DNA from 2 places in the Chromobacterium sp. ASV23 genome. Region 2 is predicted to be linked to the other one. Evidence: riboswitches for the same ligand, from Rfam matches in the RefSeq annotation. Region 2 holds a riboswitch; the other holds the start of a gene.

Region 1 (6,918 bases), on a different contig from region 2:
TCAATTACCAGACTTCAACACCACCCGCGTCCAGCGGCTGACCCAGCCGCGCTGCTTGGCGGCCAGCGTGGCGCTGTCGGGGGTGTCATGCGCGGTGGGCTGTTCGGCATGCTTGAACACCGGGTCCAGCGCGATATTGTCCATCGCCGGGTACATCCACATTTGCGTCGGGATGGCCTTTTGCACCGCATCCGAGCGCAGGAAGGCGATGAACTGTTGCGCCAGCTTCGGCTCCTTGCCGCCCTTGACCAGCGCCGCGCCTTCCACTTGGCGGAACACCGTGCCCGGCAACAGCAGGTTGCCGGTCGGGGCATCCGTCAGCTTTTCCTTGCTGTAGAACACTTCGGCCGCCGGGCTGGTGGCGTAGCTGACCACGATGGGCCGGCCGCCGCCGTTCTTGGAGAAGTCGGTGTAATACGCTTCGGTCCAGCCCTTGCTGACCTTCAGGCCGTTGTCGCGCAGCTTGCCCCAAAGCACGAACGCCTTGTCTTCGCCCAAGGCGTGGATGGTGGCGGCCAGAAAAGCCAGGCCCGGACTGGACGTGGCCGGATTTTCCACCACCAGCAGGTTTTTGTAGGCCGGCAACGTCAGGTCGTTCAGGGACTTAGGCAAGGGCAGCTTGTTCTTGGCGAACCAGGTCTTGTCGTAGTTCAAGGTGACATAGCCGTAGTCGATGGCGGCTGCGCCCGGCAGGCTAACCTTGCCGCCGCGAGCCAGATCGGCCGGCAGCGGCGCCAGCGCGCCGGCTTGCTCGGCCTTGCCGATCAGGCTGTTGTCGATGCCGAACACCACATCGGCAATCGGCGCGGACTTGGTCAGAATCAGCTTGTTGACCATCTCGCCGGCATCGCCGGCCTTGATGATGGACACCTTGGCGCCGGTCTGCTTTTCAAAGGCCGCCAGCAGCGGCTTGTCCACGCTGAAGGAGCTATGCGCCAGCACGCGCAACTCGGCGGCTTGGACGGAAAGGCCGGACAGGCTCAGGGCAAGGACAACAAGCTTGGGAAACCACTTCATGAAATTCTCCGTACAGAAACGACGGAGCAAGCGGGCATGCGGGAGACTTCCCGCGCATCACGCTCCCTCCGCTGGCATGACCCAGATCAGGTTCTCAGGGTGTCTCTCAGCCCGCATGGCGGGCACCCCCGGTGATAGGGCCACAGTATAACGGAGAATACGGCAAACAACTTAACACTCTGCCCCATTCGCTTAATACCGCAGCGAAAAGTAGCCACTATGCTGACATCGCTCGCTCAAGAATCCACCCGAAAAGGGGGAAGACAACCATGAAACGAATCCTGCTGGCCGCCGTCCTGTGCGGCCTGCCCTTGTGCGCCCTGGCCGACATCGGCGTAGACGGCGCGCGCCACCTGTTGCTGCGCACCGGCTTCGGCGCCAATCCGGCGCAAATCGCCGTTTTCGCGCCGCTGAGCCGCGAGGCGGCGGTGGACAAGATTCTGGCCGGCGCGCGCACTCAGGCCGTCACGCCGCCGCCGGGCTGGGCCAATGAGCCGTTCGAACGCCCCGGCCAGCCCGGCCTCTCCGAAGAACAGAAAAAAGCGCTGCAGCAGGAGCGCAACCAGCACGCGGTGGAGCTGCGCAGCTGGTGGCTGACCGAAATGCGCGACACGCCGTCGCCATTGACCGAGAAAATGACCCTGTTCTGGCACAACCATTTCGTGTCGGCGCTGGACAAGGTGCGCTCGCCGCAAATGATGTACCAGCAGAACCTGCTGCTGCGCCACTACGCGCTGGGCGACTTCGGCCAGCTCTTGCACGCGGTGGCGCGCGATCCGGCGATGATGCGTTATCTGGATACCGCCAATAACCGCAAGGAGCAGCCGAACGAGAACTTCGCGCGCGAAGTGATGGAGCTGTTCACGCTGGGCGAGGGCCATTACACGGAACAGGATATCCGCGAAGCGGCGCGCGCCTTCACCGGCTGGGGCCTGGACCATGACGACCAATTCATCGTCCGCCCGCGGTTGCGCGACACCGGCGACAAGCTCATCTTCGGCCAGCGCGGCAATTTCGACGGCGACGACGTGGTCGATCTGTTGCTGCAGCAGCCGCAAACCTCGGTATTCATCACCAACAAGCTGTGGCGCAATTTTGTATCGCCCACGCCGGACGCCGCTGCGGTCAACAAGCTGGCGGCCGACTTCCGCCGCAATCATTATCAGTTAAAGCCCTTGATGCGCGCGCTGCTGCTGACGCCGCAGTTCTGGCGCAGCCAGGGCCAACTGGTGAAATCGCCGGTGGAACTGACGGTCGGCACGCTGGTGACGTTTGACCTGATGCCGCCGGATTGGCGCGTGATCGCCGGGCTGAACCGCCAACTGGGGCAGGACGTGTTCGCGCCGCCCAATGTCAAAGGCTGGCCCGGCGGCGAAGCCTGGATCAACAGCGCCACCCTGCTGACACGCAAGCAGTTTCTGGACCGCATCACCCACGACGCCGCCCCGGCGCGCGACGCCTTCGCCCAAGCGGACGGCAGCATGAACGAGATGGCGGGCCGCGAGGCGCGAATCAACCGCTTCGTCGCCAAGGGCGTGGCGTCGATGAAGCTGCAGCCGGACGAATGGGCTGCCATCTATGACGTGAAGAGCGCGTCCGACGCGGCGCGGATGCTGCTGGCGGTGCCGCCGGCCAATCCCTTGCCGCAGGGAGAAAGCGGCGCCAAGGCCATCGCCCAGTTGCTGATGGACCCGTCCTACCAGGTGGAATGAGGAGCCTGCCATGTTCAAACGACGCGAATTCCTGAAAGCCGCCGGCGCGGGACTGATGATGACGGTGCTGCCCAATCTGTCCTGGGCGCTGGCGCCGGCAGGCTACAAACGGCTCTTGGTGCTGGTGGAGCTCAAAGGCGGCAACGACGGCCTCAACACCGTGGTGCCCTACGCCAGCGCCGACTACTACCGGCTGCGCCCCGGCATCGCCATCGCCCGCGAGCAGGTGCTGCAGCTCAATGGCGAAATCGGCCTGCACCCTTCCCTGGCGCCGCTGATGCCGCTGTGGCAGGACAAGCAGCTGGCGTTGCTGCAGAGCGTGGGCTATCCCGACCCGAATCTGTCGCACTTCCGCTCGATCGAAATCTGGGATACCGCCTCGGCCAGCCAGCAATTCCTGACCGAAGGCTGGCTGACGCGGCTGTTCCGCGAGCAGCCGACGCCGAAGAACTTCGCCGCCGATGGCGTAGTGCTGTCCAGCCAGGTGCTGGGACCGCTCGATGGCGGCTCGCGCGCCGTGGTGCTGTTGAATCCGCAGGACTTCGCGCGCCAGGCCAAGCTGGTGGCGGACCAACAGCCGGGCCACGCCGGCTCGGCGCTGGAGCACATCCTGAAAGTGGAAGGCGATATCCGCCAGGCCGCCGCCAGCCTGGCCCCGCTGCCGCGCACCGCGGCGAGCGAATCGCCCACCGCCGGCCCCAAACCCAATGGCGGCTTCGGCAACGCGGTACGCACCCTGACCGACACGCTGTCACGCGGCGTGGATATTGCGGTGGCGCGCATCACGCTGACCGGTTTCGACACCCACGGCAACCAGCAGCCGACGCAGGCGCGGCTGCTAGCCGAACTGGCCGATGGCCTGGCGCAGCTAAGAAGCGAGATGACGCGGCTGGGCCGCTGGGATGACACGCTGGTGCTGACCTACGCCGAATTCGGCCGCCGCCCGCGCGAGAACGGCAATCGCGGCACGGATCACGGCACGGCCAATGCGCACTTCGCACTGGGCGGCCGCGTCAACGGCGGGCTATACGGCGCCACGCCGCAGCTGGCCGGCGTCAGCGAGGGCAATCTCCCGCATGCCATAGATTTTCGCCAGGTCTACGCCACGGCGATGGAGAACTGGTGGGGCAAGGACAGCCGCAATGTGCTGGGAGACCGCTTTTCCACCCTGCCGCTGTTGCGCGCTTGAACCTTCAATGCTCCGGGTACGGCACGCCGAACTGGCTGCGATAGAGACGCGCCACCGTGCCGTCCTGCCGCATGGCCTGCAAGGCATCGGCAAAGGCCCGGCACTGCTGGACCGGCACGCTGCGACGGCTGAAAACATAGTAGGCCTGGCCCACAAACCACTTGGGCGGCAAGGCAACCATCTGCGGACTTTGCGGCAATCTGGCCACTTCGCGCTGCGCAGTGATGCTGTTGGCCAGCAACAGATCAATGCGCCCCAGTTGCAGCTTGCGGAAACTGCCATCCAGGGTCTCGCCGATATCCACGCTTACCGATTTGGGCGGTGCCTGCAGCCAATGGTCGAGGGCATCGCCGTAACTGTCGCCGCGGGTCACGCCTAGGCGGAGATGGCCTAGACGGCCCAGATCCTCCAGTTTACGCACCGGCCAGCGCGCCATGCGGTCACGCCGCGCCCATAGTTGCACCATGGTCGGGCTATAGCCCTGGACAAAGCAGGCATAGGCCTCCCGCTCCGGCGTCTTCAAGGCCTGCATCGCCGCATCCAGCTGACCCAGACGCAGCTGCTGCAAAGTGCGCGGCCACGGCAAGCGCCGGTAGGTCATGCGACACCCCAGTTTGGCGGCAGCCTGATTCAGCAAGGCCGCCGAATACCCGGCTACCTGCTCATCGCGCCCCTGGTATTGAAATGGCGGCCATTCATCCCAGCCCACGCTCAACGGCCGATCGCAGACGCCGCCCGCCAATGCCGGCAGGGCAAACGCGCTCAACAAAACCCCTCGGATCCAGCCCACGCCCTCTCCTTCGCAAGCAGGCGGCAAGCCCGCTGCTGCTCTCCTAAAATGTACGATAGAATCGTCCACATCACCCAGCAAACCGCATGGAATGCCTAGCCGATGACCAGCAACAACACCAAGAGCAACAGCCAGGCCGAGCCGGAGACGGAAGAGATTCCGCTATTGCCGCCGGAGAACGAAGCCAGCCTGGCCAACCATGCCATCCCGCTGGGGGAAACCATTCTGACCCTTCAGGTCGGCCCCCATCCCATCTACGGCATTCTGCAGCGCAGCCGCGCCGTCACCAGCCAATCCGACTACTACCGCCTGCAGTTCCGCGGCTACGCCCGTTCCGATGGCAGCCACTGGCACCCGATGGAGGGCGACGACAGCCGTTTCCACGCCTTGTACAACATGGCCTGGGTGCGCGTGGATCGTCCCAGCAAGACCGTCACCTTCGGCCCCAAGAACGGCGTGCATTGCAGCCCCGGGCTGGAAGGCACGGGCCTAGACACTTATTTGTTCGGCAATGCGGTCGCCTGGGCCAAGAGCACCTGTCCCGACTACGCCATCGCCCCCGGCCTGGTCACCCTCAGCCAGCCGGCCACCGAAGAGGAACAAACCCGAAAACACTCGTTCTACGCGGGACAGGGCTTTCAGTTTGAATGGCAAGACCCGGCCCAACGCAGCGCCTTGTACTTCAAAGACAAAGTCAGCAAGCTGCTGGGAGTGTGGAACAAAGACACGGTGCATGAATTCGGTGGCGAGGAAATGCTGAAAATGCTGGCCAGCCAGGATGAGGCCAGGGCGGAACTGCAACAGAAGCTGGACGTGGCGGAAAACGCGCAGGACCAGATGAAACGCGCGCTGCAGAAGGAAAAGAATACATCGCAAATTCTGACCGGCGTGCTGATCCTGGCCGCCATCATCGGCATCTGGGCCGTGCTATAGGGCCAGTCACCCGGGCGATGCCCAGGTCGGAGGGGAGCGCGCTTTGCCCGCCGCTCCCGCTCCGACGGCAGATTCGCCATCCTGCACTATCGCCTCCTAAGAGCCTGTTTACGATTTTCTCGTCATCCCTGACATTTCGGGGATGACGGAAAAGGACTACGCAAGCATCATCGATCGCAAAAATTAGTTTTCCCGAAACTGTGGGAGCTTGAAGCCAATACCCAACGTAAGAGCGGCGGCGAAAGGTAAGCTGTTTATGCGACCAAACCGTTTACCCTCACCACCGTGGACTGACCGGCTCCGTATAGCAGATGCGCCCAATGCGCCTCATCATTGGCAAACAGCTTGAACAGCGCCTCGCCATGCCGCGGCGGATCCAGCGGCAGCAAAAATACTGACTGTCCCTGAATGGGGGCGTTAGGCGCCTTCCCGGCCGAGCGCCAGTTTGGCAAGCGTTGCGAGGACGGCGTGGAATGGGGAGTGGCTTGCGGGGAGTTCATGCGTGGGCACCCATTTCTATATCGGCTAACGACGAGGAACCATGAAAACGGCGCTTCAGCGAAGCGCCGGCTAAAGAATTTCAGTATTTTGCAATGAAACGACGCCTCACCAAACCCATCCTAAAGGACAGGTGGTGCGCTCAAACCAGCGCCCGCCCCGTCAGCTTTTCCAACTGCCGCAGCGGCGACTTGCCCTGATCATCCATTTTCTCTAATGGCAGCCACAAGGTCTGCTCCAGCATGAACTGCCCGGACATCACGGCGTGCGAGGCATGGTCGGAAAAGCAGATCCAGGCGCCGCCCGGCGCGAACGGCACGGTTTGCTGCGGACAATCCCTTTGGTACGCCAGGTCGGCCTTCATCGCGTCGTGCAGGTGCAGCATGATGTGGTCGTAGGCGCTGCGCTTGCGCTTGGTGATTTTCAGCGCTGCCAGCAGCGCGGCCGAGCCGGGCCATTGCCTGGGCACGCGCGGCAGCATTGTCTTCGCCATGTCCTCAAACGGCTCGCCCACCCGCCACACCCGCGGCTCGCCCGCCGGATTGATGTTGCAGAACACGCGCAGAATGCGCTCGCCATAGGTGGGACGGGACGGGAAGGCATCCACATGCAAACGGCTATCATCCTTGCGCCAGGACGTTTTGCGGTCTTCCACCCGCACCAGCCGCAGGCTGGTCGGCGCGGCCCGCGTCTTGCCCTGATACTCCGGCAGCACTTGCGCCAACAACTGCGCCGCCGCTTGCTGATAACGCGAAATCAAGGCGCGCACTGCTTGCTGA
Region 2 (6,918 bases):
ACAGCGCCACCTGGGCGCTGCGCATGCCATGGTGGCAGATGGCGACGATGGTGGCGTCGTCCGGCAGCTCGCTCATCCGGATCGGAATCAGATTCATCGGGATGTGCACGCTGCCTTCGATGTGCGCGAGCTGGTATTCCCAGCCTTCGCGCACGTCCAGCAGCACCGGGCGCTTGGCCTGCGGGTCTGCCAGTTGCGCGGCGAGGGCGGGGGCGGTGATTTCGCGCAGCATGATCAGAAGCTGAAACGGGCGGGTTCCACCGCCTCGAATTTTTGCAGCCGCTCGATACAGGTTTCGAACAGCGCCGTTTCGCGGAAGCTGGTTTCGGTTTCGCGCTGAATCAGCTTGCAGCTCATCACCGGCAGATCACCGACCACCAGAATCAGGCGGCCGCCGACGGCCAGCTGGTTCTTCAGTTCCTGCGGCACGACCGGCAGGGAGCCGCCCACCACGATCACGTCGTAAGGCGCCTGGTCCGGCAGGCCCAGCACGCCGTCGCCCTCAACCAGGGTGACGTTGGCGATGCCGGCTTTTTTCAGATTGGCGGCGGCGCGCTCCTTCTGCGCCGGATCGATTTCGACGCTGACCACCTGCTTGCCCAGCTTGGCCAGCAGCGCGGTCAGATAGCCGCTGCCGGTGCCGATTTCCAGAATCTTGTCGGTCGGCTGGATGCCGGCGTCCTGGGCCAGGCGCGCTTCCATTTTCGGTTGCAACATCTTGCGGCCGTTGGGCAGCGGCAGTTCGGTATCGACGAAAGCCAGCTGGCGCTGGCTGTCGGCGACGAAGTCCTCGCGTTTCACGTGGAACAGCAGATCCAGAATGGTCTGATCCAGTACATCCCACGGGCGAATCTGCTGTTCGACCATGTTGAAACGGGTTTTTTCGAAATCCATCAACTTACACTCCGGAGGGCTGGGAGTCCGCTCCGCCGGATGGAAGACAGCGGCGGCGGCAAGACTCTGGTCATGACGATAACTTGCGATTATCCCATATTTGCCTTACCTTCACAGCATCGCTAGGGGTCCTGCCCCCGGCGTCCGTCGAAGGGCTACCCCAGTGTAGTCTGCCGTGACGGGCGGCGGGACGCGGGTGAGAAATACCCTTGGAACCTGACCCGGATAATACCGGCGTAGGGAAGCGTCAACTGCCCTCACAGGCCCGTCCGGGCCCGCAGCCGGCCACGCCGGATCGCTCCTTGCGCCGTTTCATCGTTTTTGGAGACCCGCCCGATGAACGCGCCCGTGAACCAAGCCATGGTGGTGGATGCCGCCGCCATCCAGCCTTTGCCGAATTCCCGCAAGATCTATGTACAGGGCAGCCGTCCGGACATTCAAGTGCCGATGCGCGAGATCCGCCAGGCCGACACGCCGACCCAGTTCGGCGGCGAACAGAATCCGCCCATCTTCGTTTACGACACCAGCGGCCCATACAGCGATCCGGCGGTGAATATAGACATCCAGAGCGGCCTCGCGCCGCTGCGCGCCGGCTGGATCGCAGAGCGCGGCGATTGCGAGCAACTGGATGGCTTGTCCAGCGAATACGGACGCGCCCGCGAGGCCGATCCCAAGCTGGCCGAGCTGCGCTTCAATCTGCAGCGCAAACCGCGCCGCGCCAAGGCCGGCCGCAACGTCAGCCAGATGCACTACGCGCGCCGCGGCATCATCACGCCGGAGATGGAATTCGTCGCCATCCGCGAAAACCTGAATCGCCGCGCCTATGTGGCATCGCTGCAAGCCACCGGCAACCAGCGCCTGCTGGACCTGATGACGCGCCAGCACAAGGGCCACAGCTTCGGCGCCAATCTGCCGGAAGAGATCACCGCCGAATTCGTGCGTCAGGAAGTGGCCGCCGGCCGCGCCATCATCCCGGCCAACATCAACCACCCGGAATCCGAACCGATGATCATCGGCCGCAATTTTCTGGTGAAGATCAACGGCAATATCGGCAATAGCGCGGTAACGTCGTCGATATCCGAAGAAGTGGACAAGATGACCTGGGGCATACGCTGGGGCGCCGACACCATCATGGACCTGTCCACCGGCAAGAACATCCACGAAACGCGCGAGTGGATTCTGCGCAACTCGCCGGTGCCGATCGGCACCGTGCCGATCTACCAGGCGCTGGAGAAAGTGAACGGCAAGGCCGAAGACCTGACCTGGGAAATCTTCAAGGACACGTTGATCGAGCAGGCCGAGCAGGGCGTCGACTACTTCACCATCCACGCCGGCGTGCGCCTGGCCTACGTGCCGATGACCGCCAACCGCATGACTGGCATCGTCAGCCGCGGTGGTTCCATCATGGCCAAGTGGTGTCTGGCGCATCATCAGGAAAATTTCCTCTACACCCACTTCGAGGACATCTGCGAAATCATGAAGGCCTATGACGTGGCCTTCAGCCTGGGTGACGGCCTGCGTCCCGGCAGCGCCTGGGACGCCAATGACGAGGCGCAGCTGTCGGAGTTGAAGACGCTGGGCGAGCTGACGCAGATTGCCTGGAAGCACGATGTGCAAGTGATGATCGAAGGTCCGGGCCACGTGCCGATGCAGCTGATCAAGGAGAATATGGACAAGGAGCTGGAATGGTGCCGCGAAGCGCCGTTCTACACCCTGGGGCCGCTGACCACCGACATCGCGCCAGGCTACGACCATATCACCTCGGCCATCGGCGCGGCGCAGATCGGCTGGTACGGCACCGCGATGCTGTGCTACGTGACGCAGAAGGAACACCTGGGCCTGCCCAACAAGAATGATGTGAAGGAAGGCATCATCACCTACAAGCTGGCGGCGCACGCGGCAGACCTGGCCAAGGGCCACCCCGGCGCGCAGATCCGCGACAACGCGCTGTCCAAGGCGCGTTTCGAATTCCGCTGGGAAGACCAGTTCAACCTGGGCCTCGATCCGGACAAGGCGCGCGACTTCCACGACGAAACGCTGCCCAAGGACAGCGCCAAGGTCGCGCATTTCTGCAGCATGTGCGGCCCGCACTTCTGTTCGATGAAGATCACGCAGGATGTGCGCGACTTCGCCGCCAAACAAGGCATCAGCGCGCAGGATGCTTTACACAAGGGAATGGAAGCGAAGTCCATTGAATTCGTGCAGAGCGGCGGCAAGCTGTACGACAAGGTCTAAGTATGGCTGGAACAACAGGCGGCGGCGCAGACCGCCGCTTTTTTCATGCCGCCACGATGGCTTGGGTATACGATGAGCGTATCTCCCTCACCGCAGGAGCCTGCTATGGATACCAGCAGCCATCTGTTGCCCGGCCTGTTCCGCCAGCTGGGCTTGTCCGACGATCCGGCGGCGATGCGCGCCTTCATCGCCAGCCATCCGCTGCCGCCCAAGTCCAATCTGGCTGACGCGCCGTTCTGGAGTCCTGCGCAGGCGGCCTTCCTGCGCCAATCGCTGGAGAATGATGCCGAATGGAGCGAGGCGGTGGACGAGCTGGCGGTGTTGCTGCAGCAAGGCGAATCCTGAAGCTGTGGATAAAAATAGAAACGGGCGATGGTTGTGGATAAGCCATCGCCCCTTGTCTATGGCCTTTTGCGGCTAAGCGGCGATATAAACCCAGGCCCGTTCGCCCGTATCCAGCAGCGCTTCTACCCGCTGGTAATCATCCACCTCATAGCGGTCCGCCTGTTCCAGCTCCGCATCGCTGATGTCGAACACGCTGCCGGCAACGCAGTCTTGCGGATTCTCGCTCAATCGGACGATGGGATGGTGGGTCTTGCCGCTGGCGCGCACCACTTCGGCATCGCGAATTTCCAGACTATCCAGCTTGAAGCCGACTAATTGAGCCGGGCGGCCGCGCAATAGGCGGCCGAAGGTGGCGAGCTGCACATTGTCTTGTTGCAGCGTGCCGTAAGAGAACAATTTGGGCATATCGCGTCTCGCTTACAGGTAGTGACTGTCGTCCAGCAGCATGTCTTCAAAAAAAGCGCCATATGCCTCATTGGGATGGCGGATATGGATTTCCAGCACCCATAGCAGCGCGCTCGGCGCATGGTCGAAGTCCGCCAATGCGCCATTGTGGATGGCGGCATGGGGGAAATCTGCCAGCCTGTGGCCAGACAGGTCGAGATTCAATTGCCAGCCGCGATGGTGGGCGCAGTCTTCGGCGTAGCGGTATAGTTCTCGTCCGCTGCAGCCTTCCTTCAGCCAATGTCTCCTCACCTCATGGAAAATGGCGCGCGCATCGTCGGCGCAACGGGCGCGCTCCGGATCGCTGCCGGTGACGAAGGTATCGCCAGCGTCGCCTTCCCACTGTTTCCATACCGGACCGATGTCGATGAAGAAAATGTCGTTTTCGCCAAGATAGACGCCTGGTTCCGATGGCGCGCCAAAGGTTTTCAGCGTGTTGCGGCCAAAGCGCACGTAGACGTCGTGCCAACCCCGCAGCATGCCGGCATCGGCCAACACGTCGCGAGCCAGTTCCACCGCGTCTTCTTCCAGCATGCCGGGACGAATGTGGGATGCAATTTTGCGCACGGCATCCCGTGTGCGGCGTCGCACGTCCAGCATGGTTTCGCGGTTGAAAGCCGCGCCAACGGCTTCTTGCGGCAAACAGGTTTCTTGCATGGTGGTTCTCCTTGTAAACATCAGCGATGGGCGGCCAGAGACAGGCCGTTCAGTTCGGTGCTCAGCTTGATCTGACAGGCCAGGCGATGCGCCGGCGATGGCTCATCCAGCGCGGCCAGCAGTCGTTGCTCCTGTCGAGAAGGTTGCGGCAGCTGGCTCAGCCAATTGGAATCGATGGCGACACGGCAGGCTCCGCAAGCAGCCTGCCCGCCGCATACCGGCAGCACCAGACCGGCGGCGGCCAGCGCGGTTATCAGCGGATCTCCTTCAACGGCGGGTACTGTCAGCCAGTCGCCTTGCGGCCGGCGCCAGCGCACAGTCAGATTGCCGTGGTTGGCGGCAGGCGCTTGCGCAGGGACGAAGGCATCGGCGTGAAAGCGCTCTGCGGGCAGATGGCAGCGCTCGGTCAGCAGCGTGCGTGCCTGCTCCACCATGCGCGGCGCGCCGCAGGCGTAGACGCGAGCGCCGCTCAGGTCGGGATGGTCCGCGGCGGCGACGTCTTGCACAAAGCCGCGGCGGCCGGTCCATTCCGCCGGCGCATGGCTCAGGACGGGGATGAAACGCAATAAGGGCCAACGCAGAGCCAGGCTGGCAAAGTATTCGGCCAGATAGAGGTCGGCATCTTCGGCGCCGCCCCAATACAGATGGATCGGCGTGCGGCATCCCGCCGCGTGGGCGTATTCCAGCATGGCTTTCAGCGGGGCGATGCCGGTGCCGGTGGCCAGCATGACCACACGGTCTATCGCTGCCTGCTCCGCCTCCCATACGCAGTCGCCGAAGGGACCGCTAATCGTCAGCATCTGACCAGGACACGCTTCATGCCGCAGCCATGCGCTGGCCTGGCCGGCTGCGCGCAGCCGGATGTGGGCCTCCAGCCAACCATCGTTGCGCGGAGCGCAGGCCAGGGAGTAGCTGCGTGTGATGCCGGATGGGAGTTGCAGGCTGAAGAATTGGCCTGCCTGGATGGACAAGCCGCGGTGGCATTCCGGGCGCAACAGCAGACGCAGCGTGACGCCATCTAGCCAGTGCAGTGCCTGCAAGCGGTAAGAATAGGTTTCGATCATCATGCATATCTCCCAAAAGCATGCTTATGCTATAAGAGTGATGGACCAGTAAAAACATCCAGTTTTTATAAATTGACTGGTCCAGATGCGGGGAGACACGCATGCTGAGACCCTGGTCCATGTTGCTGACCATACGGCGTGAAGGCGGCTTGCCAGCGCATCTACAGATCGCGCAGCAGGTGGCGGACGAGATCCAGCGCGGCAGGCTCAGGCCGGGCGATGCGCTGCCTGGTAGCAGGGAACTGGCGGATAGGCTGAGCTTGAACCGCAAGACGGTGGTGCTGGCCTACGACGAGTTGGCGGCGCAGGGGTGGGTAACGGCGGAGGGGCGGCGCGGCACGTTCGTTGCGGCATCGCTGCCGGCGCCGCTGGCCGAGGAGGCTGAACTGGACTTCACCCTGTCGCGGCAGCAGGCCGAGCAGATGCCGGAAGCGGATCTGATCGATTTTTCCGAAAATGTTCCGGATTCCCGGCTGATTCCTTTCGATGCGCTAGGGCGGGCTTATCGCCGCGCCCTGATCGCAACCGCCCGGTCGGGGCGCTTGTCTTATGGCGATCCGCGCGGCGAGCTGGGGCTGCGCCAGTCATTGTTGCGCATGCTGACCATGGAGCGGGGCCTGTCGGCTACGTTGGAGAATATTTGTCTTGTGCGCGGCAGCCTGATGGGCATCTATCTGGCCGGCAAGGTGTTGTTGAAACCCGGCGATGCGGTCGTGCTGGACCGTTTGAGCTATCCATCGGCGCGCAATGCATTTCGCTCGCAGGGCGCGCAGTGTCTGGATGCGGCAAGCGACGCTCAAGGCATGTTGCCTGGGGAACTGGAGTCCTTGTGCCGCCGTTATCCGGTGAAGGCGGTGTATCTGACGCCACACCACCAGTTTCCCACCACCAAGATGATGCCGGCGGAGCGACGGCTGCAGTTGTTGGCCTTGGCGGAGCGCTATGACTTCCACATCATCGAAGACGACTACGACCACGAGTTCCATTTCACGCATCGGCCGATGTATCCGCTTGCCAGCCTGCCAGGAGGACGGCGAGTGGTTTATGTCGGCTCGTTGTCCAAAGTGTTGGCCCCGGGGTTGCGGATAGGTTTTGTGCTTGCGCCCGCGGCGCTGATCGAGCGTTGTGTCGACAACATCCTGCTGATTGATCGCCAGGGCAATCCTGTGACGGAACAGGCGGTGGCGGAATTGATGGATAGCGGCGAGCTGAGGCGCCATGTGCGTCGGGCATGGCGCGTCTATAAGCACCGGAGGCAGGTGTTGGTGGAGGCGTTGCA

The links. A riboswitch is a leader RNA that binds a small molecule or an ion and turns the genes downstream of it on or off. The one in region 2 is predicted to bind thiamine pyrophosphate.
Region 1: another riboswitch for thiamine pyrophosphate. It lies ahead of JHD59_RS02550 (thiamine ABC transporter substrate binding subunit); the one in region 2 lies ahead of thiC (phosphomethylpyrimidine synthase ThiC).

Annotation. Positions count from the first base shown of each region.
Region 1 is NZ_JAELTR010000003.1:94,902-101,819, reverse strand. It holds gene JHD59_RS02550 (thiamine ABC transporter substrate binding subunit) at 1-1,017, opposite strand; TPP riboswitch at 1,063-1,157, opposite strand; gene JHD59_RS02545 (DUF1800 family protein) at 1,287-2,729, shown strand; gene JHD59_RS02540 (DUF1501 domain-containing protein) at 2,740-3,918, shown strand; gene JHD59_RS02535 (ABC transporter substrate-binding protein) at 3,923-4,684, opposite strand; gene JHD59_RS02530 (hypothetical protein) at 4,811-5,641, shown strand; gene JHD59_RS02525 (hypothetical protein) at 5,896-6,141, opposite strand; gene JHD59_RS02520 (Kdo hydroxylase family protein) at 6,282-6,918, opposite strand, start outside.
Region 2 is NZ_JAELTR010000052.1:7,515-14,432, forward strand. It holds gene JHD59_RS17445 (rhodanese-like domain-containing protein) at 1-232, opposite strand, end outside; gene JHD59_RS17450 (protein-L-isoaspartate O-methyltransferase) at 235-894, opposite strand; TPP riboswitch at 1,009-1,154, shown strand; gene thiC (phosphomethylpyrimidine synthase ThiC) at 1,231-3,129, shown strand; gene JHD59_RS17460 (DUF2789 domain-containing protein) at 3,235-3,474, shown strand; gene JHD59_RS17465 (gamma-glutamylcyclotransferase family protein) at 3,547-3,879, opposite strand; gene JHD59_RS17470 (M24 family metallopeptidase) at 3,892-4,575, opposite strand; gene JHD59_RS17475 (FAD-binding oxidoreductase) at 4,596-5,642, opposite strand; gene JHD59_RS17480 (PLP-dependent aminotransferase family protein) at 5,741-6,918, shown strand, end outside.